4 regions of the Williamsia sp. D3 genome follow, and region 1 is predicted to be linked to each of the others. Evidence: predicted binding sites of a transcription regulator. Region 1 holds the regulator's gene; each other region holds the start of a gene.
What was found. Region 1 encodes LexA, which represses DNA repair genes until DNA is damaged. Its sites were predicted from a motif close to CGAACANNTGTTCG; they were not measured.
Positions count from the first base shown of each region.

Region 2: a site for LexA is predicted at 4,985-4,998, ahead of W823_RS44150 (HNH endonuclease signature motif containing protein). Genes of this name have one in related genera too.
Region 3: a site for LexA is predicted at 3,682-3,695, ahead of W823_RS0130930 (DUF222 domain-containing protein). Genes of this name have one in related genera too.
Region 4: a site for LexA is predicted at 3,184-3,197, ahead of W823_RS55245 (HNH endonuclease signature motif containing protein). Genes of this name have one in related genera too.

Region 1 covers NZ_AYTE01000026.1:328,889-336,349, forward strand. The annotation lists partial or broken gene hrpA (ATP-dependent RNA helicase HrpA) at 1-3,753, shown strand, start outside; gene nrdR (transcriptional regulator NrdR) at 3,784-4,233, opposite strand; gene W823_RS56680 (LysM peptidoglycan-binding domain-containing protein) at 4,329-4,850, opposite strand; gene lexA (transcriptional repressor LexA) at 5,073-5,792, shown strand; gene W823_RS46615 (acyl-CoA dehydrogenase family protein) at 5,898-7,040, opposite strand; gene hflX (GTPase HflX) at 7,127-7,461, opposite strand, start outside.
Region 2 covers NZ_AYTE01000020.1:191,673-199,133, reverse strand. The annotation lists gene W823_RS44170 (AMP-binding protein) at 1-201, shown strand, start outside; gene W823_RS44165 (enoyl-CoA hydratase-related protein) at 209-991, shown strand; gene W823_RS44160 (acyl-CoA dehydrogenase family protein) at 988-2,223, shown strand; gene W823_RS44155 (acyl-CoA dehydrogenase family protein) at 2,234-3,286, shown strand; gene W823_RS44150 (HNH endonuclease signature motif containing protein) at 3,361-4,911, opposite strand; gene W823_RS44145 (pyruvate carboxylase) at 5,095-7,461, opposite strand, start outside.
Region 3 covers NZ_AYTE01000047.1:167,430-174,890, forward strand. The annotation lists gene W823_RS54050 (S1C family serine protease) at 1-179, shown strand, start outside; gene W823_RS54055 (molybdenum cofactor biosynthesis protein B) at 183-872, shown strand; gene W823_RS54060 (MspA family porin) at 1,451-2,053, shown strand; gene W823_RS54065 (MspA family porin) at 2,126-2,767, shown strand; gene W823_RS59165 (hypothetical protein) at 3,216-3,356, shown strand; gene W823_RS0130930 (DUF222 domain-containing protein) at 3,802-5,100, shown strand; gene W823_RS57555 (HNH endonuclease signature motif containing protein) at 5,109-5,672, shown strand; gene mscL (large-conductance mechanosensitive channel protein MscL) at 5,586-6,716, opposite strand; gene W823_RS54080 (RcpC/CpaB family pilus assembly protein) at 6,808-7,461, opposite strand, start outside.
Region 4 covers NZ_AYTE01000048.1:65,714-73,174, reverse strand. The annotation lists gene gudD (glucarate dehydratase) at 1-754, shown strand, start outside; partial or broken gene W823_RS55250 (2-hydroxyacid dehydrogenase) at 772-1,744, shown strand; gene W823_RS55245 (HNH endonuclease signature motif containing protein) at 1,884-3,098, opposite strand; partial or broken gene W823_RS59185 (IS30 family transposase) at 3,730-3,849, shown strand; gene W823_RS55240 (response regulator transcription factor) at 3,985-4,638, opposite strand; gene W823_RS55235 (histidine kinase) at 4,635-6,662, opposite strand; gene W823_RS55230 (hypothetical protein) at 6,845-7,461, shown strand, end outside.

The DNA of each region.
Region 1 (7,461 bases):
GGCTGTGATCGAGCGCCGACGCGCGCTCGTCCCCACGATCAGTTACCCGCCGCAACTGCCGGTGTCCGAGGCCCGCGATGCCATCGCCGAGGCGATCTCGGAGCATCAAGTTGTTGTCGTCGCCGGTGAAACCGGTTCCGGTAAGACCACACAGCTTCCCAAGATCTGTCTCGAGCTGGGGCGCGGACTGGCCGGCAAGATCGGTCACACTCAGCCTCGCCGACTCGCTGCGCGGTCGGTTGCCGAACGGATCGCCGAGGAAACCGGGACCGAACTCGGCGGCGTCATCGGATATTCCGTGCGCTTCACCGACAAGGCAGGCGACGACACGCTGGTCAAGGTGATGACCGACGGCATACTGCTGCGTGAATTGTCCCAGGACCGGATGCTCCGTGAGTACGACACCCTGATCATCGATGAGGCCCACGAGCGAAGCCTCAACATCGACTTCATCCTCGGCTACCTCAAGCAACTGCTGCCACGCCGCCCCGACCTGAAGATCATCATCACCTCGGCAACCATCGAACCCGGCCGGTTCGCCGACCACTTCGCGACCGATGACGCGCCGGTGCCGATCATCGAGGTGTCCGGCCGCACCTATCCGGTGGAGATCCGCTATCGCCCACTCGTGGTCGACGACGAGGACGAAGCCGACCTCGATCAGCTACAGGCCATCGGGGCCGCCGTCGACGAGCTGTGCTCTCACGGCCCAGGCGACATCCTGGTGTTCCTGCCCACCGAACGCGAGATCACCGATACCGCGAAATCGCTTGCACACCTTGAATCCCGTGGCATCGAGATCGTCCCGCTGTTCGCCCGGCTGTCCGCGGCAGACCAGCACAAGGTGTTCTCCAGTCACCGAGGTCGGCGAATCGTGTTGTCCACCAACGTTGCCGAGACATCGTTGACCGTGCCGGGAATCCACTACGTCATCGACGCCGGCACCGCCCGGATGTCGCGCTACTCCACGCGCACCAAGGTGCAGCGGCTGCCGATCGAGCCGATTTCGCAGGCCAGCGCACGGCAGCGGGCGGGGCGGTGTGGCCGCGTGGCCGCAGGTGTGTGCATCCGGCTCTACAGCGAAGAGGACTTCGAGAGCAGGCCCGAGTACACCGAGCCCGAGATCCTGCGCACCAACCTCGCGTCGGTGATCCTCACGATGACCTCTCTGGGGCTCGGCGACGTCGGCCGGTTCCCGTTCGTACAGCCGCCGGATCAGCGGGCGATCCGAGACGGCCAGCAACTACTGGACGAACTCGGGGCGCTCGAACCTGCCTCGGCCGACAACCCCGTGCGCCGACTCACCCCGATCGGACGGTCGCTCGCTCGCATACCTGTCGATCCGCGGCTGGCGCGCATGCTGGTCGAGGCCGACAAACAGGGCGTGGTCGGCCCGATGCTCGTGTTGGCGGCCGCACTGTCGATTCCGGACGTACGCGAGCGGCCGGCCGAACACCGCCAGGCGGCCGATGCCTCGCATGCGCGCTTCGCCGCTCCGGGGTCGGAGTTCCTGACCCTGCTGAATCTGTGGACCTACCTGGACGAACTACGCTCGGAGTTGTCGTCGAACCAGTTCCGGAAGCGGTGCGGTCGAGAGTATCTGCACAGCTTGCGAATCCGCGAATGGCGAGACCTGCACGCGCAGCTGGTCCGGATCGCCAAGGACCTCGGGTGGTCGGTTCCTGCGACGGTGACCGCACCAGACCATGAATCGCCATCGGCGGCGTCGATTCATCAATCCATCCTGTCCGGTCTGCTCAGCCAGATCGCGTCCGCGAGGGAGACGCCAAGGAGTTCCTGGGCGCTCGCGGCACGAAGTTCATGATCTTCCCGGGATCTCATCTCTCGTCGAAACCACCACGGTTCGTGATGGCGGCCGAGATCGTGGAGACCTCTCGGCTCTGGGCGCGTACCGCCGCACGCATCGAACCGGAATGGGCCGAGCGCCTGGCCGGGCACCTCGTCAAACGGCAGTACAGCGAGCCTCATTGGTCCGGGAAACACTCAGCGGCCATGGCCTACGAGCGGGTCACCCTCTACGGCGTCCCGCTGGTCACCAAACGACGCGTGAACTACGGCTCGATCGATCCCGCCGTTGCTCGCGAGTTGTTCATCCGCCACGCGCTCGTGGAGGGTGACTGGCGTACACAACACCCGTTTTTTCACCGCAATCGCGCGTTGCTCGAGGACGCCGAGGAGTCGGTTCACCGGGTGAGGCGCACCGACGTCATCGTCGACGACGACCAGCTCTTCGCCTTCTACGACCGTCACATCGGCGAAGAAGTGGTGTCGGGCAGACACTTCGACACGTGGTGGAAGACCGCACGCAAAGCTGACCCCACCTTGCTGGATCTGGATCCCGCCGACCTCGTGGCCGACGCTGCCGCCACCGACCCGGCCGGGTTTCCCGACCACTGGCGTCAGGGAGACACAAGTTATGCCTTGAGTTACCGGTTCGAGCCCGGCACCGTCGATGACGGCGTAAGTGTGCTCATCCCGTTGTCGCTGCTCGTGCGTGCCCGGCCCTCTGGATTCGACTGGCTGGTCCCCGGCATGCGCTTGGAGCTGATCACCGAGCTGATCCGCACCCTGCCGAAATCCCTACGGCGGCAAGTGGGACCGGCCCCCGACCTGGCCGGGCAAATACTGGAGTCGGTGACACCGAGGAGCAAGCCTCTCACCGAGGCGGTGGCCGCCGAGATCCGTGCGCGCACGGGTGTCGACGTAGCAGCATCAGATTTACGACTTGCCGCACTCCCCGGCCACCTGCGTATGACCTTCACTGCGGTCACCACCGACGGCGAAGTTCTCGGACGTTCCAAGTCGCTGCGCGAACTGCAGGATCGACTGGCCGGTAGATCTCGCGCTGCCCTGGAGAGTGAGGCCGGCACCGCATCCCGACCTGTGGCCACCACGTGGACCGCTGACACCTTCGGAGACATCAGCCGCACATTGCGCAGTTCTGTTGCCGGGCAAGACATCACAAGCTATCCCGCCCTGACCCGCCGAGGCAGTGGTTTCACGGTGGTCGCCGTACCCACCCAGGCCGAGCAGGCTGCGAACATGTACGACGCTGTTGTCGAGATGATCGTCTCCAGCGTTCCGCCACTACGACCGTCGGTGACATCGACACTGAGCACCGCCGAGCGACTCGCCCTCAGTCAGAGCCCCTACCCGGACACCGCTGCTCTTCTGGCCGATTGCGTTCGGGCTGCCGTGGTGGACCTTGTACCCAACCCGCCGAATGTCTGGACGACAAGCGAATTCGCTGCACTTCGGGAAAATGTGGCCCGCCAGGCAACCGGGAGGGCAACGGACAAACTACGCAGGGTGGCGACGATCCTGACCCGCGTGGCGCCCCTACGAACGGCGATCACCGCGGGCGCCAGATCGATCGCCGCAGACGACGTGCGGGACCAGCTGGACGAGCTGCTGTTCGACGGATTCGTCTCTGCGACACGCGACGAACACCTCTCGGAGATCCCCCGCTACCTCGATGCTGCGAGGTCGAGGCTCGAACAGCTCCCGGCAGGCGCCGCTCGCGATGCCCAGTCGATGGCTGCCATCGACCGGGTGGTGTCGGCGTGGACTGATCACCTGCGACACGTGCCGCCCGGTCGCCGGGACGCGGTCAACGACCAAGCTGGATGGATCGTCGAAGAGCTGAGAGTTGGACTGTTCGCACAGCACCTGCGTACTGCGTATCCCGTGTCGGAGAAACGGGCGATCAAGGCCATCCGGGAACTGCGCTGATCCGGCAGCACCACTGCCGGACGAAAGCGGTCAGGGTTTGGCCGCTCGCAGATCGTCGATCTCTTTCTGGAAGTCTTCGACTGAGTCGAACGAGCGATACACCGACGCAAAGCGAAGGTAAGCGACCTCGTCGAGATCTCGTAACGGGCCCAGGATCGCCAGGCCCACTTCGTTGCTGGGAACTTCGGCCGATCCTGAGGCTCGAACGGCCTCTTCGACCTGCTGCGCGAGCAGGTGCAGACGGTCATCGTCGACCGCGCGGCCCTGGCAGGCGCGCCTCACGCCCCTCATCACCTTCTCGCGGCTGAAAGGTTCGGTGACACCGTTGCGTTTGACGACCGCGAGGACTGCGCTCTCCACGGTGGTGAACCGCCGTCCGCATTGCGAGCAGGCCCGCCGACGACGAATCGCCTGGCCCTCGTCGGCCACCCGTGAGTCGACGACCCGCGTGTCCTCGTTCTTGCAAAACGGGCAGTGCATGCAGGGTTCCTCGGACGTCAGCGGCCCCGTCGGAATGACCGGACACTCTGTTGTAGAGGATACCGCCCGGCCGATTGCTTGCCCCAGCACTGCAGCTACCGCGCGTAGATCGGCGTCACCAGGGATTGCCCGGGCGACAACGCTGAATTGCTCATCGCGTTGAGGTCCATGATCTTCTCCACCACCGCTTCGGTCGGCATCTCGGGTGCGATTCGAGAGGCGATGTCGCCCAACGATTCTCCCGACTGCACGTGGACGACCGCCGTCCCGGTGTTCGCCGGAGCGGCACCGCTCTCGACAACCCGGCCGAAGAACATGAGGAACAGCACGAGCATCATCAGGCCGATTCCGACCACGGCGGCTCCGGCCCAGGCACGTCGGCGGAAATACACATCGCGCTCGACGGCAACCGACGGTGCGGAACTGCCCGGCTCGGAGCAGCCCACCACAACACGGCGGTCTGCGGCGAGCCTGCGGTCGGCCGGTCGGCGAGTACTGTCGACACGCGCTCGCGCCGTGCGGGTGTACTGATCGGAGGCGACGGGCCCACCGACTCGGGCGAGGCGGCGACGGGGCCGCTCAGCGGCCGGGCGGCTGATGGTGGTGGCTGCAGTCATTGTTCGATCCTCGGGTCAACAGTTCGATCACTCGTTCGATTGAACGAATGTTCGAGTTGTATCACGGGGGTCCGACACACGCCACGCCCAATCGAACAAATGTTTGAGAGTTGTGACTGATTGCATTAGCGTGATCCCCATAATCCAACGAACAACGTGTGCGTTTTCTTCTCTCGACAGCTACGACACCTTGGCCGGACACCGTACGAACTGGAGGACCTGATGGCCGATACGACAGACACCCGGACGCCGCCGGACGCGGCGGCCGCGACGGTGGTCACTTCCGAACCGCTGGCCGAGGGGTCTCTGACCCCGCGCCAGAAAGCCGTGCTGGAGGTGATCCGGGCGTCGGTCCGCGAACGCGGCTATCCCCCGTCCATCCGCGAGATCGGTGATGCCGTCGGCCTCACCTCCACGTCGTCGGTCGCTCATCAGCTCCGCACCCTCGAGCGCAAAGGATTCCTCCAGCGCGAGAACAACCGTCCCCGGGCGGTCAACATCCAGGACACCGACCTCAACCCGGCCACGGCGGCCGGCCAGGTCCAGGTACCCGACGAATCACTGCCGACACCGACGTTCGTTCCGGTCCTCGGCCGCATCGCGGCCGGCGGGCCGATCCTGGCCGAGGAAGCCGTCGAAGACGTGTTCCCGCTACCGAAAGAGCTTGTCGGGGAAGGGTCTCTGTTCCTCCTGCGGGTGGTCGGCGAGTCGATGATCGATGCCGCCATCTGTGACGGCGACTGGGTGGTCGTCAGACAGCAGAATGTCGCAGACAACGGCGACATCGTCGCGGCCATGATCGACGGAGAGGCGACCGTCAAGACGTTCAAACGCACCAAGGATGCGGTGTGGCTGATGCCGCACAACCCGGTGTTCGACCCCATCCCCGGCGACAACGCCGTTGTGTTGGGCAAAGTCGTCACGGTGATGCGGCGCCTCTGAGGCGTCCGGCAACATCCTCGGTAACCGGGGACGCGGGGACTACGCAGACACGAGTGGGGTGCACCTTCCGGTGCACCCCACTTCGCGTAGTTATGAAACTCGTACTCAGACCCCGAGGCTTCGGCCGATGACTTCCTTCATGATCTCGGTGGTGCCGCCGTAGATGGTCTGAACGCGCGAATCGAGGAAGGCCTTGGCCACCGAGTACTCACGCATGTAGCCGTAGCCACCGTGCAGTTGCAGGCAACGATCGATGAGGTGGACCTGGTTCTCGGTGGCGTAGTACTTCGCCATCGCCGCGTCCGGAACGGTGAGCTTCTTCTCGTTCAGCAGTTCGATACACCGATCGACGAACACACGGGTGGTAGCGGTGGACGTCGCCAGTTCGGCGAGCAGGAACCGCGAGTTCTGGAAGCTACCGATCGGGCGGCCAAATGCCTTGCGGTCCTTCGTGTACTGGATTGTCGTCTCGAGAACCGACTCCATCGCACCGGCCGCCACAACAGCGATCGACAGGCGCTCCCGCGGGAGGTTCTGCATCAGGTAGATGAAGCCCATCCCCTCCTCGCCCAGCAGGTTCTCGGCGGGCACCTTGACGTTGTCGAAGCTCAGCTCGGCGGTGTCCTGCGCCTTCATCCCGACCTTGTCAAGATTGCGGCCGCGTTCGAATCCCTCCATACCGCGCTCGACCACCAGCAGGCTGAACCCCTTCGCACCGGCCTCGGGGTCGGTGCGGGCCACCACGATGACGAGGTCCGCGTTGATACCGTTGGTGATGAACGTCTTGGAACCGTTCAGCACCCAGTTGTCGCCGTCTTTCTTGGCGTTGGTCTTGATGCCCTGGAGATCGGACCCGGTGCCGGGCTCGGTCATCGCGATCGCGGTGATCAGCTCACCGGACACGAAGCCGGGCAGCCAGCGTGCCTTCTGCTCGTCATTGCAGAGGTCGAGCAGGTACGGCGCCACCACGTCGTTGTGCAGCGCGAATCCGATACCGCTATAGCCGCCGCGGACGGTCTCTTCGTCGATGATGGTGTTGTAACGGAAGTCGTCGACTCCCCCGCCACCGAACTCCTCGGGCGCCTCCACCGCGAGGAATCCGTTCTTTCCTGCTTCGACCCAGACATCCCGGTCCACCAGGTTCTGCTCTTCCCAGCGTTCGTGGTTCGGCGCCACGTGCTGTTCGAGGAAGCTCCGGTACGAATCACGGAAGAGAAGGTGCTCGGGCTCGAAAAGGGTGCGTTCCATCGTCAGGTCTCCGTTACAGGTGGCATTGGTTGGATATCCAACTGTAACCGGATTCTACATCTGTCCCAAAGCTGCAGTTCGAAGCGCTATTCGGCCGCCTCGGGAATGGCCAGAGATGCCAGCTGGCGCGACAGCGCGGCAGGCACCGTGGCGGTGATCGCAGTCCCGTCCGGTTCGTGACGTTCGGTCAATACGTCACCCTCGGCATGGATCCGGGACACGAGGTCGCCACGCTCATACGGCACCCGGACACTGACGTGCACGTCGTTCCTGGCCACCGACTCCCGGATGCGGTCGAGGAGTACGTCGATGCCCTCGCCGGTGGCCGCCGAGATGAACACGGCTGTCGGGAACAGCCCTTTGAGCTGCGCCAGTACCAGCGGGTCGGCCGCATCGATCTTGTTGATCACGAGCAGTTCGG
Region 2 (7,461 bases), on a different contig from region 1:
CTGCCCGAGGTGCACCGGTTTCTTCTCGAACGAGAGATCGCGGTGCAGAAGATCCCGGAGAGCGTCTTCGTGGTCGATTCGCTGCCGAAAACGGCCAGCGGCAAGGTGCAGAAGTTTGCGCTGCGCGACTGGACCCGCGATCGGGATGCGCTCCCACCCCAGATGACGGCGATGAAATTCGCCGCAACACACGAGAAGTAGGGGCCCAATGACCGTTCAGACGCCTGGAATCGGACACCTCGTCGTCTCCGAGCCCGAACCGGGTATCGCACTCGTCGAACTTGCCCGCGGCAAGGTGAACGCGATCGACACCCAGATGTACGACGAGATCGCACGAGTCTTCGACATGTTGTCCGACAACCAGGACATCCGTGCCATCGTCCTCACCGGCCGCGGCAGGATCTTCTGCGCAGGTAACGATCTCGGCAATTTCCGGGTGATGGATTCGGTAAGCGGCGACGTCGAGATGCGCAGCGTGAGACGGGCACTCTTCGGGCTGTACGACTGCGCGTTACCCGTTGTCGCTGCCATCAACGGTCCCGCTCTCGGCAGTGGACTTGCGTTGGCTTCGCTCAGCGACATCGTGGTCGCCTCCGACCGGGCGACGTTCGGCCTTCCGGAGATGGGTGTCGGCGTGCTCGGTGGAGGCCGGTTCACCGCCAGAATGCTTCCGCAGCAGGCGATGCGACGGATGCTCTTCACCGCGGAGCCCGTCGATGCAGAGACCTTGCGCAGCTGGGGTGCGCCCATCGACGTGGTACCGCATGACGAGCTCCTGGAGGTCGCGATGTCGCGTGCGCGCGTCATCGCCGCCAAGAGCCGATACGCGCTCACCCTGGCAAAGCAGTCGCTGAACGGGTGCGAAGACGTCGATCTCAAACGCGGCTACGAACTCGAACAGACCTTCACCGTGCGACTGTCGGAGCACCCCGACTCCAAGAAAGCAGTCGAGGCCCGTATCGCCGAGATGTCGAAAGGAACGAAGCCATGACCCCGAGCCCGGGATCGAGTGGATCCGTCGACGCACAGGCGATCGAGGTCGACGCATTCTCCGAAAAGTGCGTTGCGTGGCTCGACGAGCACCTCGACCGACGAGAAGCGGGGCCGGCTGTTGCCGCAGACCCGAACTACGCAATTTTCCACAATCACACTCACGACGAGGAACGCGCTCTGATCGACGCTGCCCGGGACTGGCAGCGAAAAAGGGTCGATGCCGGCTTCGGTGCCATCACCTGGGGTCCGGAATGGGGTGGCGCAGGACTGACTGCCAGCCACGAACGCGTGTACGTCGGCCTCGAGCGGCAGTACACCACGCCAGACCGTCACGAGACCGTGCTCGTCACCGTCGAGTTGGTGGCGCCCACGCTTCATGCGCTCGGTACCGAGGAGCAGCGACAGCGATTCGTCCGGCCATTCCTTCGCACCGACGAACTGTGCTGCCAGCTCTTCTCCGAGCCCGGCGCCGGTTCCGATCTGGCCGGTCTGTCCACCAAAGCTGTTGCCACCGGCGATGGTTGGCGGATCAACGGGCAGAAGGTGTGGAGTTCAGGTGCACAGTTCTCCGAGTGGGGCCTGCTCATCGCCCGCACCGACACCACCGTGGCCAAACACCGTGGCATGACGGCGTTCATGGTGCCGATGGACGCGCCCGGCGTCGATGTGCGACCCATTCGGCAGAGCTCCGGGGGATCGACCTTCAACGAGGTCTTCCTCACCGACGTCGAAATCCCCGACTCGCTGCGCATCGGTGCCGAAGGTGACGGTTGGAAGGTCGCGCTCACCACCCTTGGCTTCGAACGCAATTCGAGCGCGGGTATCGTCAGCGCCGGCGGTAACAGCGCCGATCTGGTGCGTCTGGCAAAGAGTCTGGGCATCACCGACGATGCCCTGGTACGCCAGCAATTGGCAGACGCTGCGATCTACGAGCGCGCCTCGGCACTGATGGTCGCTCGTTACGCCGAACGTGAGCAATCCGGAGCCGTTCCGGGAGTGGAGGGTTCGATCGGCAAACTCGTCTGGACCCAGAACCTCAAGCGGATCGGCGACGCCGCCGCTTCGTTCCTCGGCCCGAAGATCCTCGCCGACACCGGAGAGCCGAACACGTTCGCCTGGACCGAACACCTCCTGGGCGCACCCGGCTATCGCATAGCGGGAGGCTCTGACGAGATCCAGCGAAACATCATCGGCGAACGCGGGCTCGGACTGCCCCGCGAACCACGTTAGGAGATCGGCAATGCCTCTCGAATTGACGGTCGAACAGCGCGATCTCGAATCAAGTCTCCGGTCGTCGCTGGCCCGCACCGCAGCCGGCGACAACGTCTGGAGCTCGCTGCTGGAGATGGGTCTGACCGAGGTCCCGTTCCCGGAGAACTACGGCGGAGCAGGGTTCACCCTGAAGGACACCGCTGTGGTGATGGCCGAACTGGGCCGGTCACTCGGCGCCGGTCCGTACTTCTCCTCGGTCATCCTGGCAGGTTTCACTCTGCTGCACGCAGGTTCGAATGCTGCCAAGACACAACATCTTCCGACCATCGCGGATGGCAGCGTGACCGCAGCACTCGTGACCGGATACCCGTTTGCATCCACGTCGATCACCGCGTCCGGAGGTGACGACAACACAATCGTTCTCGACGGCGCGCAGGAGGCCGTGGTCGCCGGAGCCGACGCTGATCTGCTCGTCGTCGTCGCCGAGGGACCCTCGGGTCCGGAGTTGGCGGTCATCGGCGGTGACGCCGCGGGCGTAGTTCGCACTGTTCGGGAATCACTCGACTTCACCAGGCCACTCGCGCGGATCGAGTTCACCGGGGCGTCAGCACAGCGCGTCGGCGGCAACGACCTCGTAGCGGGTCTCGACAAGGCGCAGGCGATCGCCATCACCGCGCTCGCCGCTGAGCAGGTAGGGGCTGCACGCGCCTGCCTGGAGATGTCTGTCGACTACGCCAAGACCCGCAAGCAATTCGGTCGTGCCATCGGGTCGTTTCAGTCGATCAAACATCGACTCACCGACATGCTGGTGGCGATCGAACTGGCCGAGGCAGCTGTACTCGATGCCGCCGACGCAGATTCCCGCAGTAGCGGCGAGCTGTTCGTCGCTGCCGCGACGGCCCGAGTGCTCGCCTCCCGCGCCGCGACCTTCGCGGCCGAGGAGTCCGTGCAGATCCACGGCGGCATCGGATTCACCTGGGAGCACCCGTTGCACAGGTACTTCCGCCGGGCCAAGACGAGTGAATTGTTGTTCGGCAACACCGCCGTGCACCTGGAGGCCGTCGCTTCGGCTGTCATCTGAAGCAAGCCGTCACGCCGGGCAGCGCCTGAGTTCGGCAGGGTCGTATAGCTGCGCACACTCGCCGTTGATGGCTCTTACTCGAGGTGTTCGGAAGAATCATCGCGGTCTGCGTGATCGTTTACCGCCGGCGGTGGAGCGTCGAGTTGTCGTGATTCCGTCGATCTCTCGCGTTCATCGAGTGCGGCCTGTCGTTCGTCGATCACGCGTTGCCAGATGGCTTCGACGGTGACATCGACGTGGTGGGCACGGTTGATCCTGGGTTGTTGATCGGGGTCGATGTATTTCGGTGGGATCCAGGCGACGCGGCCGGCGTCGGGGCCGTCGCGGAGCATGATGGTTTGCCATTGATCGTCGCCGGGTCCGATCATCGCGTGATGCGGAATGCACGCCGGGGCCAGCTCGTCGATGTCGGTGTGACCGCCGTCGGCCCAGGCGGTGGTGTGGTGGATTTCGGTCCAGGAGATCGGGCTACGACAACCCGGGCTGGTGCAGCCTCGGTCTTTGGCGAACAACGCCATCCGCTGGCCTTGTTGGGCGGTGCGTTTGGCGCGTCCGAAGTAGAGAACGTCGGCGGAATGGTTGGCGAACACGGCCAACGACCAATCCGCCCGCGCGGCCAACTCCAGCGCATCCTTCACAGGCACATCGACGCCGGACGCGGTATGAGCGATACCCGCGGCCTCATCAAGCTGCTGCTTGGTCATCGTGACGATCACCTGCACCGGCAGGCCACGATGCGAATTACCCAACAACTTGTACTCCAGAATGGTCTTGAGGATCGCTTTGAACGCATCATGCTGACGCTGCGCACGCGAACGGGTGTCGCGCCCGGCCGCGGCCTCGATGATCGCCGCATCCATGGTCGGGTCGTCGACGGCACCGGTGGGTGAGTTCGGGTCGTCGGGATTGTTCATACCCGGTGCGGCCCACACATCCATGACAGTGCGAAATAACGCCAACGTTGCCGGGTCGAGGTTGCCAGTGATCTTGGCCATCATGTCCAGACCTTGATCGCCATCAGACAGACCACGGTTGCGTTTGCGGTCAGCGTCGTCGGTGAGTGATCCGTCCGGATCGACCCGCGCCAACACTTCTCGCCCACACACTTCAAGTTCGTTGGGGCCCAGGGTGCGGGCATTGTCGGTCAACCACGCATCGACCACGTCATACACTTCCGGCGCTGATTTGTGCGGAATCTTGTCGCGGACTTTGAGCATCACATCCATGTGCGCCAACCCAATCGCACCCTCGGCCAACGCTTCCGCAGCAGTCGGACATTTCGGCGGCAACGGCTGCCCCTGCATTGACAACAACACACCGGCAGCATCAAGTGCCTTCAACCGCGACGAGGCATCACCACGCGAGACCCGCAACTCACTCATCACAAACCGATGCAACGTGGAATGACCAGCCTTACGAAACAAGCCCCGATCATTGACCTCCTGCAACCGCTTGAGGCCCTGAAACGACAGTGCCCGAACAATTTTCTCGTTCACCCGCACCAACTCAGCAACCTGCACATCATCAACATCCACTGAGGACGTGGCAGCAATATCAGCCAACACATCCTGCAACTGACCATACTTCGCCACCAACAACGGAACCGACGGCGGATCTACCGTCACCGAACCACTCATGAAGCCCCCCCAGCCCCGATGAACTACTTTCTCAAAGTCTACCGCCCATCACTGGATTTGTCGAACACCTGTTCGATACGATGTGAGCCACGTCGAACACCTGCATACACACATGCCGACGCTCATCCGCCACGAGTTCTGCTCCCGCACATACGTTCTTGCGGTCCTTCGTCAGTCGATAACCAGAAGCAGGTCGCCTCCATCGACCTGTGCTGCACCACTGATGGGCACACGGCTGACAGTGCCGGAGCGGGGCGCGGTGATCGCGGCCTCCATCTTCATCGCCTCGATGCTTCCCACCAATTCACCCTGCTCGATGGCGTCGCCCTCTTTGACCGACAACGTGACCACACCGGTGAAGGGCGCCGGTACCTGCCCCGGGTCGGTGCGATCGGCCTTTTCGGCTTCGCGAGTGGTGGTCTCGACGCTGCGGTCACGTACCTGCACCGGCCGGAGCTGACCGTTGAGTATGCACAGCACGTTGCGCATGCCCTGGGCGTCGGGTTCGGAGATGGCTTCCAGACCGATCAGCAACTCCACGCCGGGTTCGAGCTGCACCCGATGCTCCTCGCCTTGCCGCAGGCCGTAGAAGTATTGATTGGTCGACAACTGCGCGGTGTCTCCGAAGTTGTCGCGGTGGTTTTCGAATTCCGTTGTCGGGCCGGGGAACAGCAGCCGGTTCAACGTCTCCCGCTTGACCTCGCTCGGCCCCGACAGTCCCGACAGATGTTGTTCCGTGAGGGGCGTGACCGCTCTTGGCTCGGCCCGACCGGCCAGCGCCCGAGACCGCAGTGGCTCGGGCCAACCACCGGCGGGGTCGCCGAGGTCGCCGCGGAGGAAGTCGATGACCGACGACGGGATGTCGTAGGAGGACGGTTCGGCTGCGAAGTCGTCGGCTGTCGCATCGGCGCCGACAAGCGCCAACGCCAGGTCGCCGACCACCTTCGACGACGGGGTCACCTTGACCAATCGGCCCAGAATCCGGTCGGCGCCGGCATAGGCCGACTCGATGTCCTCGAACCGATCGGCCAGGCCGAGCGCCGAGGCCTGCTGGCGCAGGTTGGACAGCTGCCCGCCCGGGATCTCGTGGGTGTACACGCGGCCGGTGGGTGCGGGGAGTCCTGACTCGAATGGCGCATAGTTCGAACGGATTGCGGCCCAATACGGTTCGAGGTCGCACACGGCGCTGAGATCGAGCCCGGTGTCACGTGGTGTGTGCTCGGTCGCGGCCACGATCGCCGACAGAGCCGGCTGACTGGTGGTGCCGGCCAGCGCGGCGCTGGCACCGTCGACGGCGTCGACCCCGGCGTCCCAGGCCGCGAGGTACGTGGCCAACTGACCGCCCGGGGTGTCATGGGTGTGGAGATGAACCGGTAGATCAAAACGTGAACGCAGTGCTGTGACAAGGGTGGCGGCGGCCGGGGGACGCAGCAGACCGGCCATGTCTTTGATCGCGAGAATATGTGCGCCGGCCTCCACCATTTGTTCGGCGAGTCGCAAGTAGTAGTCGAGCGTGTACAGATCCTCATCTGGATCGGTCAGATCGCCGGTGTACGACATCGCCACTTCGGCAACGGCTGTGCCCGTGTCGCGAACCGCATCGATGGCCGGGCGCATCTGGTCGACATTGTTGAGCGCATCGAAGATCCTGAAGATGTCGACACCCGTGTCTGCCGCCTCGCGAACGAACGCATGGGTCACCTCGTCGGGGTACGGCGTGTATCCCACCGTGTTCCGGCCTCGCAGCAGCATCTGGATGCAGATGTTCGGCATCGCCTCACGTAGCGCGGACAGTCGCTCCCACGGGTCTTCGTGCAGAAAGCGCAGCGCCACATCGTATGTCGCCCCTCCCCACGCCTCCACAGACAGCAGATGCGGGGTCATCCGGGCCACATAGGGCGCAACGGCGACAAGATCACGGGTTCGTACGCGCGTTGCCAATAAGGACTGATGGGCATCCCGGAATGTGGTGTCGGTGACGGCCAGAGCCGTCGAGCGACGGAGGTCTGCGGCGAACGCCGTCGGTCCGAGGCGGAGCAGCCGATCCCGCGACCCGGCCGGAGGTGGGTTGCCGACGTCCACCGCCGGCAGCTTGTCGACGGCGTAGACGGTGGACGGACGCTCGCCGTGTGGCCGGTTGACGGTGATGTCTGCGAGGTAGCGGAGGATGCGAGTGCCCCGGTCCGCGGAGACGTTCTGGGTCAACAGTTCCGGGTGATTCTCGATGAAGGACGTGTCGACCCTCCAGGCCAGGAAGTCGGGATTGTCCAGGACTGCCTGCAGGAAAGGGATGTTGGTCGCCACGCCACGTACACGGAACTCGGCGATCGCCCGCCGGGCGCGGGCCGCTGCGGTGGCGAAGTCGCGTCCTCGGCAGGTGAGTTTGACCAACATCGAGTCGAAATGCGAACCGATCTCCGACCCGAGTCCGACACTGCCGTCCAATCGGACGCCGGAGCCGCCAGGTGTGCGATAGGCCGTGACCCGGCCGGTGTCGGGGCGGAACCCGTCGGTGGGATCCTCGGTGGTGATCCGGCA
Region 3 (7,461 bases), on a different contig from region 1:
TCCCGAGTGGTGCGCTGGTCACCAAGGTCGACGATCGTGTGATCGCCTCCGGAGACGCGCTGATCGCGGCGGTGCGGTCGCACGCTCCGGGCGACCATGTGACCATCACGTACGTCACCAACGGACAGACAAAGACCGCGCAGGTCACCCTCGACACCCTGGACACCGGAGGACGCTAGAACGTGAAACACATCGACGATCACATTGGTACCCGACTGCGGGCAGTCATCCCCATCCCGACCGATAGAGTTCCTGACGGAGATGGTGCTATCTCAGTCCTGGGTATCGGCGAGGCAGATGTCGTCGCCGCGGACGCCGCGGCGGAACAGCTCGCCGTCCGCACAGGGGAGATCAAAGCGGAAGGACAGCGCATGAGGTCACTGAACTTGGCCGAAGAGGATCTGGGTCGGGCCCTGGTGGTGATCGTCGATGACCGGGCCGCCCATGGTGAGGACCAGGCCTTGATCGGTCCTCTGGTGGGGGAGTTGCTCGAAGAAGCCGGTTTTCACGTCGACGCGGTGGTGGCGGTGGAGTCCGACGAGGTGGAGATCCGCAACGCCCTCAACACCGCGGTCATCGGCGGGGTGGACTTGGTGATCTCGGTCGGCGGCGTGGGGGTCGGTGGTCGTGATGTGACTCCCGAGGCGACCGCGGATCTACTCGATCGCAAACTGCCGGGTATCGAAGAGGCCTTGCGCAGTTCCGGATTGGCTGCCGGCGCGATGGATGCCGGGCTGTCACGCGGGCTTGCGGGTGTCTCGGGGCAGACGATCGTCGTCAACTTGGCCAATTCGCGGGCCGCTGTTCGTGACGGCATGGCCACCATCACCCCGATGGCGAAACACCTGATCTCGTCGATCAGCAACTTCTGATCGGGTCCGATGAGCGACTCGAAAGACGGTAAGCGAACCAAGACTCGGGCCGAGTTAGAGAAGGTTTTTGGCGAGGATTTGCCTCTGACCAGCAGTGATGAGCGACCGATCGGTCGAAGTGATGAAGGTCACAGTAACGCCGATATGCGTGGGGACGAATGGTTTATCGAGAATCGCCCGCCACATCACGGCTGAATCGCGATTCGGTCACGGCCCGGTTCCTGGACTTTTCCTGATAACTCACTGAATTTGCTGCAATATCAATAATTATTCATTCGCTTGAGTGAAGTTCCTTTTCCAGACACGACTGCTGCGAAGTGTTGCCCGCCCCTGTTCCTGGGGCTAACGTTCCGCTCGATACGGCCAGTACCAGTGCGGGGGTTGGGCGTATCCCGTGCGACGTCCCCAATGGCGACCGCGGTGTGGGCAAGGTGTTCGGCTGAGATTTAGCTACCGGAAACTACGGGCATGCAAGCCCGTCAACTGCCCCGGTAGAAGATTCCGCGGAACCTTTGGTCACTTCGAGCTCACGATTTGGTTGAGCTTGGATTACACAGCAATCCTGTGAGAGGGAACGAATGAGCAAGATCAACATGTTCGGTCTGCGCCGCGTTGTCGGCGTTGGTGCGATTACCGCGGTTGCCGCCATTGGCCTGGCCAGCATGGGCGCAGGAAACGCCGCCGCAGGACCCCTGCCCAGCGGCAGCAAGGTGACCCAGGGTGTCGACGGCACCGTCGTCAAGATCAGCCGCACCGGCGAAGCCGCTTACCCGGTACCGTCTTTGGCGAACAACGGCGCAGGCCGCGCCGCAGAGGTTTCCGGCCTTGTCACGGTCACTGCCGGTGGCGCCAGCGGTACCCTGACCACCGGCTACATCGTCGGCTGCCAGGTCGACATCACCGGTCTCGAAGGTGGCCTGAACGCCTCCATCGATTCTTCTTTGAGCCTGGGCCTCGACGGCTCGCTCTCGTTCCCGCTGGCACCCGGTGAAGCGGTTTTCGTCCCGCTCGGCACCAAGACCTTTGAGGGCGGCGTTGCAAGCGTCCAGTACAAGCGTCAGGGCATCGAGGTGCAGCAGTGCGGCGGATACGCCCAGGCTCGCGCCTTCACCACCGTGCAGACCGAGGGCAACTACGTCATCAAGTCGACCCTCTACGGCGCCCCGTTCAGCCTGAACTGATCGTCGGCAGATAAATCAACTAGTCTGAAATCTCATCTGCCGCAAGCAGATTCATATTCCTGAAGGGGAATCATGCGCAACAAACTCTCGCGTCGTCTCGCCGCGGTGGCCGGCATCGCCGGTGTCTCGGCCATCGCACTGTCCTCCATGGGTGCCGGCGGCGCAGCTGCCGGCGCTCTGCCCGGTGGCGTCGCCACCCAGAAGCTGATCGACGGCTCCAACGTCACCGTCACGCTCAAGGACGAGTTCGTCAACATCCAGCCGTCGACCGTGGCGGTTCCGACCAGCCGCAACGTGTGGCTGTCGGGCAAGGTGCTCGTCACCGTCGACGGCGAAGCCGAAGGCGCCACCGTCGAAGCCGGTTACGTTGTCGGCTGCCAGCTCACCTTCGGTGCCGGCGGCAAGGCCGGTATCGGAACCTCGCTGGATCTCTCGGCTCCCGGCACCCCGTTCACCACCCCCGAAGCCGGCCTCAGCGGCGGTCTGACCCTCGGACCCGGTGAGGCCACCTACGTGCCGATCCTGTCGTCCGACGACGCCACCGACTTCAGCTTCGAGGGCAACGCAGGCGGCATCGCTTACAGCCAGGAAACCGTCAAGGTCGACGGCTGCGCCGGATACGCCGAAGGGCAGGCGTACGTCAAGGTCACCGTCGACACCCCGTCGGTCACCGGCATCGTCACCCTGTGGGGCTCCAAGTTCAGCCTCGGCTGATAGAAACACACCTGCTGCTTGACAACTGAACAACCGAAAGCCGGACCACCGCAGGGTGTTCCGGCTTTCGGCGTTTCACGGTCACGTTGCACGTGCGGCCGCAGTTTTTATAGAGTTCGCTGAGACTAGTAGGGATCATGGCAACGCAGGGGCATCGGCTCGCAAACGGAATGTTCATGACGATGGTGACCGTCTTGCGTATCAACCGGATCGACTCGCTGTTCGGCAGGCTGTACGTGCACGCGCCAGAACTCAGGACACTGAGACGACGGCCGGCATGGCCCCGGCGCTCAGACTTTTCGTCTCACGCGCGCGGCTTTGATGTGACGCTTTCAGGCTTCGACTCAAGAATCTCGCGGAGTCGTCCTGGGAGAGCGATCCGAGACGCACAGTTCTGCCACCTGCGCGGCATGCAAGTTCAATCGAGCGTCAGGTCGAATCGCTTGTAATGTCAACGATCTCGGTCTGCCGTGCCGTCGGCTGGAATCGAGTCGAGGTGGGGTACCGGATCGGACTCATCGGGTTCAAGAACGAATTGCAGATCGGTTCGGGCCATACCAGGATCGTTGCATCGGAGATTCGTCCGTAAGGCCGGGCGATCGAACCGATGAAGGCGAACGGTCTGCCGGTGTCTACCTGCTTGCCTGTAGCGGCAGCACCGGTTGTGGAACGGCGTCGCCGCAGATTGCAATTTCGGTCCCGCTGACATAACAGTCGGATCCGGGCCTTGCGTCGAGTCAGATTCTGGCACTGCCTTGTTGGCGCTGACTAACGCGCGAGGAATTCGACCTTAACCTCTGCCGCCGGTCAGAAGGCGGCCCGAGAACGGCCGCGACATCTCGGACCCCGAGGTTGCTGCTGTTATCGAGCTGGGTTCATGTACATCAGAGCCACCGAGGCCGTGAATCGAACTTCGAACATGTGTTCGACAAATTGAGGTAGTTGGTCTACAATCGAAGCAAGGGAATCGTCCTGACAACAGAGGCTCCGCATCTGTTGTCAGCGTTCGCTTTTCGGTTGACTGGGGGGTCATCATGTCCGACGGTGCTGTCATCGATTCGCCTGTGGTGGGCGCGGTGTCGGGTCTGGAGTCGGCGATCGATCAGCTCGCCGAGGTGAATCTGACGGCGCTTTCCGACGAGGATTGTGTACGTCTGGTCGACCGGTTGGAGGTCGCGTCGCGGCGGTTGCAGTCCGCGGGGTTGCCGGTGTTGCGGGAAGTGGTTGTGCGTCGCGCGTATTCGAAACTTGGGTGCTCCTCGCCAGCTGCGATGTTGACCTCGCTGGCACGGCTACGCCCAGGTGCTGCCCGAGCTCGGGTGGAAGCGATGGACGCGTTGACGCCGTCGATGACTCCCAGCGGTGAAGTTGTAGATGCTCGATTCCCGAACACCGCAGAAGCGTTGCGCGAGGGTGTGATCGGACTTGATCACGCCGGGGTGGTGGCGAGGGTGATGGCAAAGATTCCGCACAAGGTCGATGCGGAGAAGCGGGCAAACACAGAGATGGCGCTGGCTGATCTGTGCCGCAAGCACACTCCTGGCCAGGTCGAGGCGATCGGTGAGCGCATCGTCGAATACTTGGATCCCGACGGGACGTTGGCCGATGACGCCGACAGGGCCCGGAAGCGTGGATTCAGCGTGGGGAAACCGGCCACGGATCTCATGTCGACGGTAGCTGGGCATCTGGACCCGGTGACCCGGGCCTTGCTGGATGTGATGCTCGCGGTGTGGGCCGCTCCGGGGATGAACAATCCTGATGATCCGCTGTCGCCCTCAGGTGCGGCCGATGATCCGACGGTGGACAAGGACCTCTTGCAAGCTGCGGCAGACAACGACACCCGTAGTGCGGCGCAGCGCAATCACGATGCGGTGAAGTCGATGCTGATGTACCTGCTTGAATCGGGGCAACTGGGCAAGACGCATCACGGATTGCCCGTGCAGGTCATCATCAACATGACCAAAGACCAGCTCGATCAGTACATGCTCGAGCAGGTGCCGCCAGAAGGCGTTGACGGAGAGGACGTTTCGGGATCTGAGTTCGAACCCGGTCGAGCGCCGGCGTTAGCAGCAGAACCAGGCCGTGAACCGGAGCCAGGCTGCACGCCGGAGCCAGACCACGAGGTGGAGCTAGCCGCGAGGTGGAGGGCACGCCAGAGCCGGCATCAGAGCGGGATCCAGACCGTGAATCGGAGGTCGTTCATCCGTACCGGGAGACCCACTGGGAGGATCCGAGCTGGTTGCCTTCGGTCACTGGTGGGCCGACGCGACCGTACGGGTCGGGGCTGGTCTACACGGCGACCGGTGCGGTGTTGCCGATCGCTGATGCGTTGAGGCTTGCAGTGCGTTCCGACAAGACGTTGGCCATTTTTGCGAACCATTCGAATGAGCCGTTGTTTCTGGGCCGAGCACGCCGGTTGGCCAGTGAGGCGCAACGTCTGGCGATGTTTGCCGCGCACAGGGGGTGTTCGCATCCGGGTTGTTCGAATCCGGCGTTGTGGGCCGAGGCGCACCATGTTCGCGAATGGGCGCAGGGCGGGTTCACCGACATCACTCATCTGGCTCCGGCATGCCCACAGCACCACCAACTCGTCGGACCGGGGGAGCATCAGTGGCAGACGGTGATGATCACCGACGGGCCCGACGCAGGGCGGTGTGCCTGGATCCCACCGGCACTGCTGGATCCGGAGCGACAATCCCGGGTCAACCGTGCCCACCACCCGGACGAAGCCATCATCGAGGCCCGTCAGAGCATGCTCGCCCGCCGCAAAGCCGAACTCGAACAACGCAATCGAGAACTCAGTCCTCAACCACCAGATTCACGACCCACCAGACCGTCGGAGAACAACCCTCCGCCTGAAGCCCGGCTCCCTCCAGGTGCCTCGCAGAACGTGGATCTCCTCTGAAATTTGAGGGCCAGCAAAACAGCAAGGACGCCGTCTAGCGATCCGAGATCGCTGGGCCCTCGACAAAAAGTATCGCCCCGGCCTGAGCCGGGGCGATAAGTCGATCTCGAAATGTTTACGGGCTGCTGTGCCTGCCGCCGCCGTTGTGGTCGTCGCGCGTCCGGGTGGGGGCCCGTAGTTCGGTGGTGGACCGGTGAGCGGGTCGTAACCGGGTGGCGGGCCGGTCAAGGGATCGGGGCGGTAACCCTGACCCTGATCTGGCCCCTCATGCTGCGACGGGTTCGGGCGGGGCGGCGGCGTCGGGTTGTACCCGGGCGGCGGGCCCGGCGGCTGCTGATAGCCGGGAGGCGGTCCACCCAGCGGCGGCTGGCTACGCGGCGGCAGACCGCCCTGGGGCGGCTGTCCCTGCGGCGGCTGGCCGACCGGTCCTGAGCCACCGGTAGGCGGACCCTGCGTCGGATAGACGTTGGCGCCACCGATCCGGTCCGACTGCTGCGAAGAGAACTGCTGCGTACCGGCAGAAGACGCGCCTGCGCCGGCGGCGGCCGGACCCGAGTAAAGCGGACCGGACTGCGGGCCGTCGTCGCCACGCCGGTCGATGAGAGCCTGATCCTTCTCGCTCGTCGCGCCGGCGATCTTGGCCTTCTCCTCGGCGGGATCCTTGCCTTGGAGAATGTCGCGGATCTCTGCGAGCAACTCCGACTCCGTCTGGGCCGCGGCGTCGTCGCCGTCGCGCGCTGCGAGCGTCTTCAACTTCTCGTACGGCATCACGATCAGGAAGTAGACAACCGCGGCAACGATCAGAAAGTTGATGGCGGCGGCGATGAGGGCACCGATGTCCACAAACGTTTCCGGATTGCCGGACCTGATGGTGAATCCCAAACCCTGCGCGGAATCGGTGCCGCCGATCGAGTTCACCAACGGTTGGATGATGTTGGTGGTGAACGCTGTGACGATCGCGGTGAAGGCGGCACCGACGACCACGGCGACAGCGAGGTCGATGACGTTTCCCCGCATGAGGAAATCTTTGAAGCCCTTGAACATGTAGTGACCCTTCCCACGAGGGAAACGAGCTCTAATTGCAGTCCGCTGATCCTAACCAGCGGTCGCGGAATTTGCCGTTCACAACATGCAGTCAGTGGAAAACCAGTGTGATCGGAGCAGTGAGGGTAGCCGCCGCGACCACGTGCGCGTCGCGCTCCGGCAAGGCGAGAACGGCAAGTCGGGCATCTGACCCCGTCCGCGAACCTGACTCCTGCGACACGAGTGCGACCACTGCTCCCTTGGCCAGAACCTTTGTCGCCGATGACTCTTCAGTGGTACCGGAATCGTCGATGCTCAGCACATCGACCACGTCTCCTTCGCGGAGGAGATCGATCACCGCTGTGTCGGCCACCTTCACCGGAACCAGGCGCGCATCGGGTCGCTGCATGATCTGAGCCGGCAGGCGACTGGTGAGCACACGGGAATCGGTCAAGATCTCGCCCGCCCGTACCGGGCCGGTCACCGTCTTGTCCAGGACGTCGGTTGCGTCGTCGACTGTGCCTGCCGGGAGGTCGCCCGGACGGAACTCGCGCGTGGTCAGGTCGCCGATCGTGAGGGGTTGCCCAGGGCTGATGTCATGGGCCGCGATCACCGCCGGTCGCAGTTCCTCGGTGCGGCCCGCCGTCAGTGCGGCCACGAGCGCGACCGCCAGCAGCACGATGGCACAGGCGCGGCGGAGGAGCAGCGACCGTGTCCATCCGGGCCTGACGGCATGACGGACACGGTCGGAGAGTGTCGGGTTCAG
Region 4 (7,461 bases), on a different contig from region 1:
CGATCGTTATGGCTTCTCCGACTTCAAACTCAAGGGCGGGGTTCTCGCCCCCCAGGAGGAAGCGGCCGCGGTGACCGCGCTCGCCGAACGCTTCCCGGCCGCGCGCATCACGCTTGATCCGAATGGCGGCTGGCTGCTCTCGGAGGCGATCGAGACCTGCCGCGGACTGCGCGACGTGCTCGCCTACGCCGAGGATCCGGTCGGACCCGAGGGCGGCTTCTCCGGGCGTGAAGTGATGAGTGAGTTCAAGAGGGCCACCGGGCTGCCCACCGCCACCAACATGATCGCCACCGACTGGCGGGAGTTGGGGCACACCATCCGATCCGGAGCGGTCGACATCCCATTGGCCGATCCCCACTTCTGGACGATGGCCGGATCGGTGCGGGTGGCGCAGCTCTGCGATGTGTGGGGCCTGACGTGGGGATCGCACTCCAACAACCACTTCGACGTCTCACTGGCCATGTTCACCCACGTTGCCGCTGCCGCACCCGGCGACATCACGGCCATCGACACCCACTGGATCTGGCAGGACGGTCAGCGGATCACCAAGGAGCCGTTCGACATCATCGACGGTCACCTCACGGTTCCCGACCGGCCCGGACTCGGTGTCGAGCTCGACATGGACCAGGTCGAGCTCGCACACGAGCTGTACCTCCGCGAGGGTCTGGGGTCCCGCGATGATTCGGTCGGGATGCAGTTCCTGGTACCGGGTTGGAGCTTCGACAGCAAGCGTCCAGCACTGGTTCGGGCATGAGCGATCCATTGGGGCGGATGGTGATCGTCGTCGGCGACCGGAATCTGCTGCCGCATCGTGAGTTGTTCGAGAGCTTGCTGCCTGCCGAGAGTGAGGTCCGGTGGCACCAACGCTTCGACGAGCAGGCGATCGTCAGCGATCTCCCGGCAGCCGATGTGTATGTGGGCGGCAGGTTCACCACAGCAATGGCAACCGCCGCCCCGCGACTGCAACTGGTGCACGTGGCAGGGGCGGGCACCGACAATGTCGCATTCGACGCGCTCGGGCCTCGCACCAAAGTCGCCAACACGTTCCATCACGAGGATTCGATCGCCGAATACGTGTTGTCCACGTCCGTCATGCTGCGCCGTGGTTTCCTCGCCCATGACCGGGCACTCCGCCAAGGAGTGTGGGCGACATCGGTGTACGACGACTCCCTTCCCCAGCCCCTCACCATGCGCGACGCGCACATCGGCTTCGTGGGGTTCGGCCACATCGGATCGAAGAGCTGGAACCTGCTGCGCACGTTGGGCTGCACCGCGTCGGCGGTCACCGGTCGCGGCACCGTCGACGCCGAAGCACAGGGCCTGTCATGGGCGGGCGACGCCGCCGATCTGGGCCGCCTGATGACCGAGTCCGACGTCGTTGTTGTCTCGGCACCGCTGAACGCCCATACGCGAGGAATGATCGGTCGCGCGGAGTTCGAGGCCCTCGGTTCGGATGGAGTCTTGATCAACGTCGGACGGGGGCCACTTGTTGAGCAGCGGGCTCTCTACGATGCCCTCAGCACGAACCATTCGTGCGGCCGCCATCGACGTCTGGTATTCGTACCCCGGCTCGGATGGTCGCGGTGTGCCGGGCGATCTGCCCTTTGCCGAACTCCCCAATCTGCTGATGACGCCACACTCTTCCGGCGTCACGCACGACACTTTCGTGGGACGGGTTCGGGACATCGCCGACAACATCCGCAGACTCGCCCGGGGCCTGACACTGGCTCGCACCGTCCGCTGATCGCGGGCGGTTCACACTGTGGAGTTGTCAATGTTCCATCGCGGTTCCGGCCGTGGGCCGGCTGCGAGTGGGTCTAGCTATCTATCTATCGGCCCAGCAGTTCGGTGTGGTCTTGCAGCTTTGTGCGGTTCGGCCGCCTTCACGCAGCGAGGGTGAGCGTCCTACGGTTGTAGGCCGGCAGGGGTTTTCGCAGCGGATCCACGTCGGCGGGCGGTAGCAGCCATGGGTGTTTGTCTGGCCCCATGACAACGTCCCAGTCCGTACTGTGAACTGCGCGGTGGCAGGTGCGGCACAACAGGCACCCGTTCTCCAGGGTGGTCGGGCCACCTTCTTGCCAGTGAACGATGTGATGGCAGTCGGACCATTCCGCCGGCGCCCCGCATTTCACACAGCACGCGTCCCGGATGATGATCGCCTTGCGCAGCAGCCCGGTGAAGAGGCGGCGTGGTGGGCTCATGTCGATCGGCACCTCTTGGCCGTCCAAGGTCACCGATGTGATGGACGAGTCGCAGGCGAGCGCGGCGGCAGTGGCTTCGGTGATGGGACCCATCCACCGCAACGATGCGCGATCGGGTTCATCGGCCGGAACAGTCACGATCACTTCCGTTCTCGGGGCCGGCGCCGATGTTCGTCCACCACCGCAGTCCAATAGCTGGTGCAGGGCATCGGCTCTGCGCTGCGCTGGGGACCGGCGATCTTCACTTCCGTCGGGCTCCGGGCGCGGCTTGCTCCAGACGTTCAGGGCAGATCGCATCTTCTCTCCCATCACCGCATCGAGATCGAACTTTCCCACGAACCGACCGTCGACAACTGCACAGTCCACAGTGTTCATCGCCGGATTCTCGGACGCCGGGAGCCCACCCGTGTTCCCAGAGATCTGATTTCCGAGCTTGCGCGCGGCCTTGCCCACCTCGTCGGGCGAGGCGCCGGAGATGGCGTGGCTCAACAATTTCCGTTCGATGTCCGCTCGATCCTCAGCAACCATCTCGGAGCCGGCCCGGGCCGCGACGTGCGCGCGCCCCCTGACCACCGCATCAACATGTTCGGTCGACAGGAATCCATCGCGAAAGTAACCGGCGGTGCGATCCAAACCGGTCAGTCCGATCCCGATCCGCAACCACCGTGATGCAACCGCTGGAGCCACCCCATTGGCTTGCAACAACTTCGAGGTGGTGGACCCTGACTTCTTCGCTATCCCCAGCCGTTCGATATGCGCTGCTGCAGCAGACAACTTGCACTCGGTCGCATTGCGAAGGGTGATCAAGTCCTTGATCAGACCCACAACACCCGGTGGGTCATCCGGAACGACCAACCCCATCACATCGTCGACCACGTCGAGAATTCGCATCCTCATACCCCTCCCCAGGGACCCCCACAGCAGTTACGCCCGATCAAACCCTGCGCCAGCTGCCCGATTGATGCCTTCATATTACCGCATTCGAACGCATGTTCGCAAGGGCGGATTGTCACATTTATTCTGTCCAGCAACATCTTTCGCCAACTAGGAGAGCGCACACACCCCGCCGGGCGCAGGCTACCACCAGCTCCGACACCAATCCGCAACAGCAATCCCGGTGGCACCCGTTGCAAATCGATCGCTTCGCAAGCATCGGAAAGGCCCAAGCGTCATCACCATCAAATCCATGGGCCGCCCAGCCAGGGCCGGAAATGATCGAAATCGCCTCGACCGGAGGAGACCAACACAGCTTCACTGAGGTCCTCAGAATCGCTACCCTCACGTCAATCTGTTGCAGCACGCAACGGTCGACAAACTCCTACCGGCACGATTCACCATCACCGGCCGTACTCACACCCGTCGACAAGCGCACAATCCCAGGGCCCCGTCGTCGAAGCGGTGGTGAAGCCATACGCGACTGCCCAATGTGTATAGACGCGAATATCTGAGATCGGTGTCGATCCTGTCAGATATCGCGACGACACGCGGATGAAAGTCGTTGCGCACGTCCGTTGCTCGATCCACTGGGCGGAACACCAGAGAGGACACCAACCGGCTGCTACGTTACCGGTTCGCCAAAGGATCAGACCTGAAAGCCCACAGCGCCGGCGACCTTCGACGAGTGGCCGGCGTGCTCAACCAACGACCCGACCCACCCTCGACTACCAAACATCTGTCTAAGCCTTCGCGGAGCTGATCGACAACGACATCACCCAAGCCGCCTAACCGTGTCGCTGCGGTGACGCGCGAACACTTGACTCCCCACCTCAGCAGAATTAGTGCGTCAGTCTGGCTGCCCACCCACACCTGCGTCCCTCGCCCTGGCCACCGCCTCCGCCCTCGTCCGGGCACGCATCTTGGCCAGGATCTCACTGACCCGGTTGCGAACGGTCTTCTCGGACAGAAACAACCGGCGGGCGATGGCAGCGTTGTCCAAACCCCGGGCCATCAGTTCCAGGACTTCGCGCTCGCGGCTCGTCAGCTCCGGAAAGGCCTGGGGTCCAGCACTGTTCGGGGCCATCGCCGAGAAGAACCCGACCACCTGTTCGGCGACGCGGGGTCCGAAGACGGCCTCCCCCCTGGCGACCGCCGCAATCGTGCGGTGCACATCACCGGCCTCGGCTTCCTTGAGCAGATAGCCTCTGGCGCCGGCCCGCAGGGCTGCGAAGACCGAGTCAGGGTCCTCGCTCATCGTCAGGACCACCACTGCGACGTCCGGATACCTGTCCACCACCCGCGCCGTGGCCGCGAGCCCACCGATACCGGGCATCCGCAAGTCCATGAGCACCACCTGCGGCCGTAGTTCTTCGACGGCCCGGAGCGCCGACTCGCCGTCGGCGGCTTCCCCGACGACCTCGACGTCGTCCATCGCCGACAGCACCGCGAGCATACCTGCGCGAAATAGCGCATGGTCGTCAACCACGAGCACCGATGTCATTGACGCACAGCCTCTCTCGGCACAGCGACAGACGCGATGGGCACCACCAACCGCACCACGGTTCCTCCCCCTTGGGCGGCAAGGTGTTCCACGCGGCCACCCACTTCGGCGGCACGCTGCCGCATGCTCATCAATCCCACGCCAGGTGTCGGCCGGCCTGGCATTCCTCGACCGTTGTCGCTGACCCGGAGTTCGAGATTCTCCTCGCCGCATTCCACGTCGATCCTCACGCGTGACGCCGCGCTGTGGTGCACGACGTTGGTGACCGCTTCGGCGGCGATGGTGTACGTGGCGACCTCCGCGGCCGCAGGCAGTTCACCCATGTCATCAAGCTGCACAACACCTTCGATGGCACCGAGACCGTCCACGAGTTGACGCAGCGCCTGTGCCAGCCCCAGCTGGTCCAGAACCGGTGGCCGCAGACCACGAGACACCGCACGTACCTGGACCACCGCTTCGCGGACCCGGTCCCGGATCCCATCGGCCTTGTGCGCGTGGGCATCATCACCCTTTCGGCGGAGCTCGGCGGCCAGTGCATCCATCTGCAGGGCGATCCCCGCAAGACCCGGGCCCACCCCGTCGTGCAGATCATTGCGCAGCCGTCGTCGTTCCTCTTCCCGGGCCGCGACGATACTGGCACGAGAGTGCTCGGTCTCGGCCACCAGCGACGTGGCATAAGCCATCATCGCTGCGTGTGCCGCGACCTGTTCGAGGAGTCGGCGTTCTTCAGCGCTGAACCCCTCGCCGACGCGCCGCGGTGCGACCTCGAGCTGACCGACTCTGCGTCCCAGCGCAATTGCGTCGATGGTTACCACATGGGCAGGCCGAATCCCTTGTTCGGCCCGCACCACACCGTCGAAGGCCACGTACGGCATACGCAACTCCGTGCGCAATGCGGAGATCAAGTCGGTGAGCGCTGCACGCGGCTCCGACGACAGCGTCACGGCCTCGGAGATCCGCGGCGCAAGAGTGCGGCTGCCGCGCAGTTGCGGGAACCACCAGTTGTCGATGACCCGTTGCAACACGGCGCGGACGGCAAAGGCTCCCAGCACAAGCACCACCACCAGGGCGATTCCGGCTCGGGATCCTGCCAGCTCTGGATCCAGCCGCCACAGCATCAGGCCGCCGCCCGCGGCCACCAGAGCGACCACGAGGACCAGCACGATCGAACGACTCAGGGCGAACTCGGCGTCCACCAGACGAAAACGAAGGGTCGCCGACACAACCGCTACCGGGGGCGCCAGCAGCGCGATGACAAACGCGGCGTTGCCCGGCCCGGTCTCACCGAGCAGGAGCGCCAAGATGAGCGCGCAGGCCATGACGATGCCGCCGACCATGAACCACTGCAACTGCGCCCGCTGCACCCCGACCGCGCGTCGCGTCCGCAACACCAGCGCGACCACCGCGAGCGGCGTCGCCACCGCCAGGCAATAGAACGAACTCACCAACGTCACGTAGTTCAGCGGCTCCAGCACATCAATACCGATGGGGTTCTGCACTGCCGCGTCGACGTCGGCGCGACCTGGAACCACCATTCGCGCGCCGACGGCCGCCATCGCGGCCGAAAGCGCGGAGATCGCCAAGATCTTCTCAGGCCGCGACCCGAATCCGCCCTCCGGGAACATCAGTGTGAGCAGCGGCAACACAATGAAATAGACGCCGAAGCCGAACATCGAAATCCAGTCGGCCACCGCAGAACCCGGCAGCGGCGAGACCTTCGCACTCCAGACGCTGTACTGCCCGAGGAGCAGGTAGACACTGATCAACCCCGTCGCCACCAACAGCCATCCGCAGCGATTGCGCGGCTGGTGCCACAGCAGCACCACACCCGCCACGGGCCACGCCGCACCGAGCACCAGATCGCTCGCGAACATCGGCTCGGCACTCACACGTTCGGTGAGTTCATGGTGGAGCACAAGCGCGCCCACGATGGACGTCACCGCGCCGACCCCGAGCACCAGCGCGATCCGGCGAAGCGCGGAATCACCGATCTTGTCGGCGAGACCGTGGGCGGTAGCTCTCACCAGGTCATCGTGGCACGTCGATTCGCAGAAAACCGCTGCAGACGCGAACTTCCCGGCAACCAGGGACCGGCGTCCCTGTCGACCGGGACACGTCCCCCCAGACAGTTCTGTCATGTCCATTCCCGACAGTTCCGACAACGCGGACGGAAACGGCCCGCACCCCGACACAAAGGAGAACAACGATGACCACACCCACGACCCAGGCACTGACCGACACCACGGAGACGGCGACGAGGGGACGCTGGCCGTGGTTGGGCGTGGCTGCCGGAATCGGCGCATTGGCAGCCACTCTGGCCTTCGATCTCCATCCCGAGTGGGACGAGAACGCGCCCTACAACGCGGACATTGTCGACGATGTCAGTAGCGGCAAAGCCCACGCATCGATCATCACCGGCTATCTCACTGTCGCCCTGCTCCTGGTGCTGGCCGCCGCGTGGAAGCGCCACGTCGAACCCCGCACCCCGTCGAGCACCGCGGCGCGCGTCGTCCCGCTCGGCTTCACCGCATCCGCGGGCGCCCTCTCCCTGGGTTACGGCTGGAAGGGCGCGATGGGCCTGTACAACGGCGGTTCCGAGGACGACGCCTTCGACAAGACGGGTCTGTACGTGCTCTACGTTCTCAACGACTTCGGCTCGTTCATCGGATACCTCGGGGTCACGGTCGCTGCAGGTGCCGTCGCCTGGATGGCCTTCGGCGAGCGTCTGGTCTCTCGCTGGATCGGTGTGGTCAGCGTGCTCGCGGTTCTTCCCGTCATCGCCACCGTCGGCGCATTCGGGCTGCCCGGATTCCCAGGTGTGGT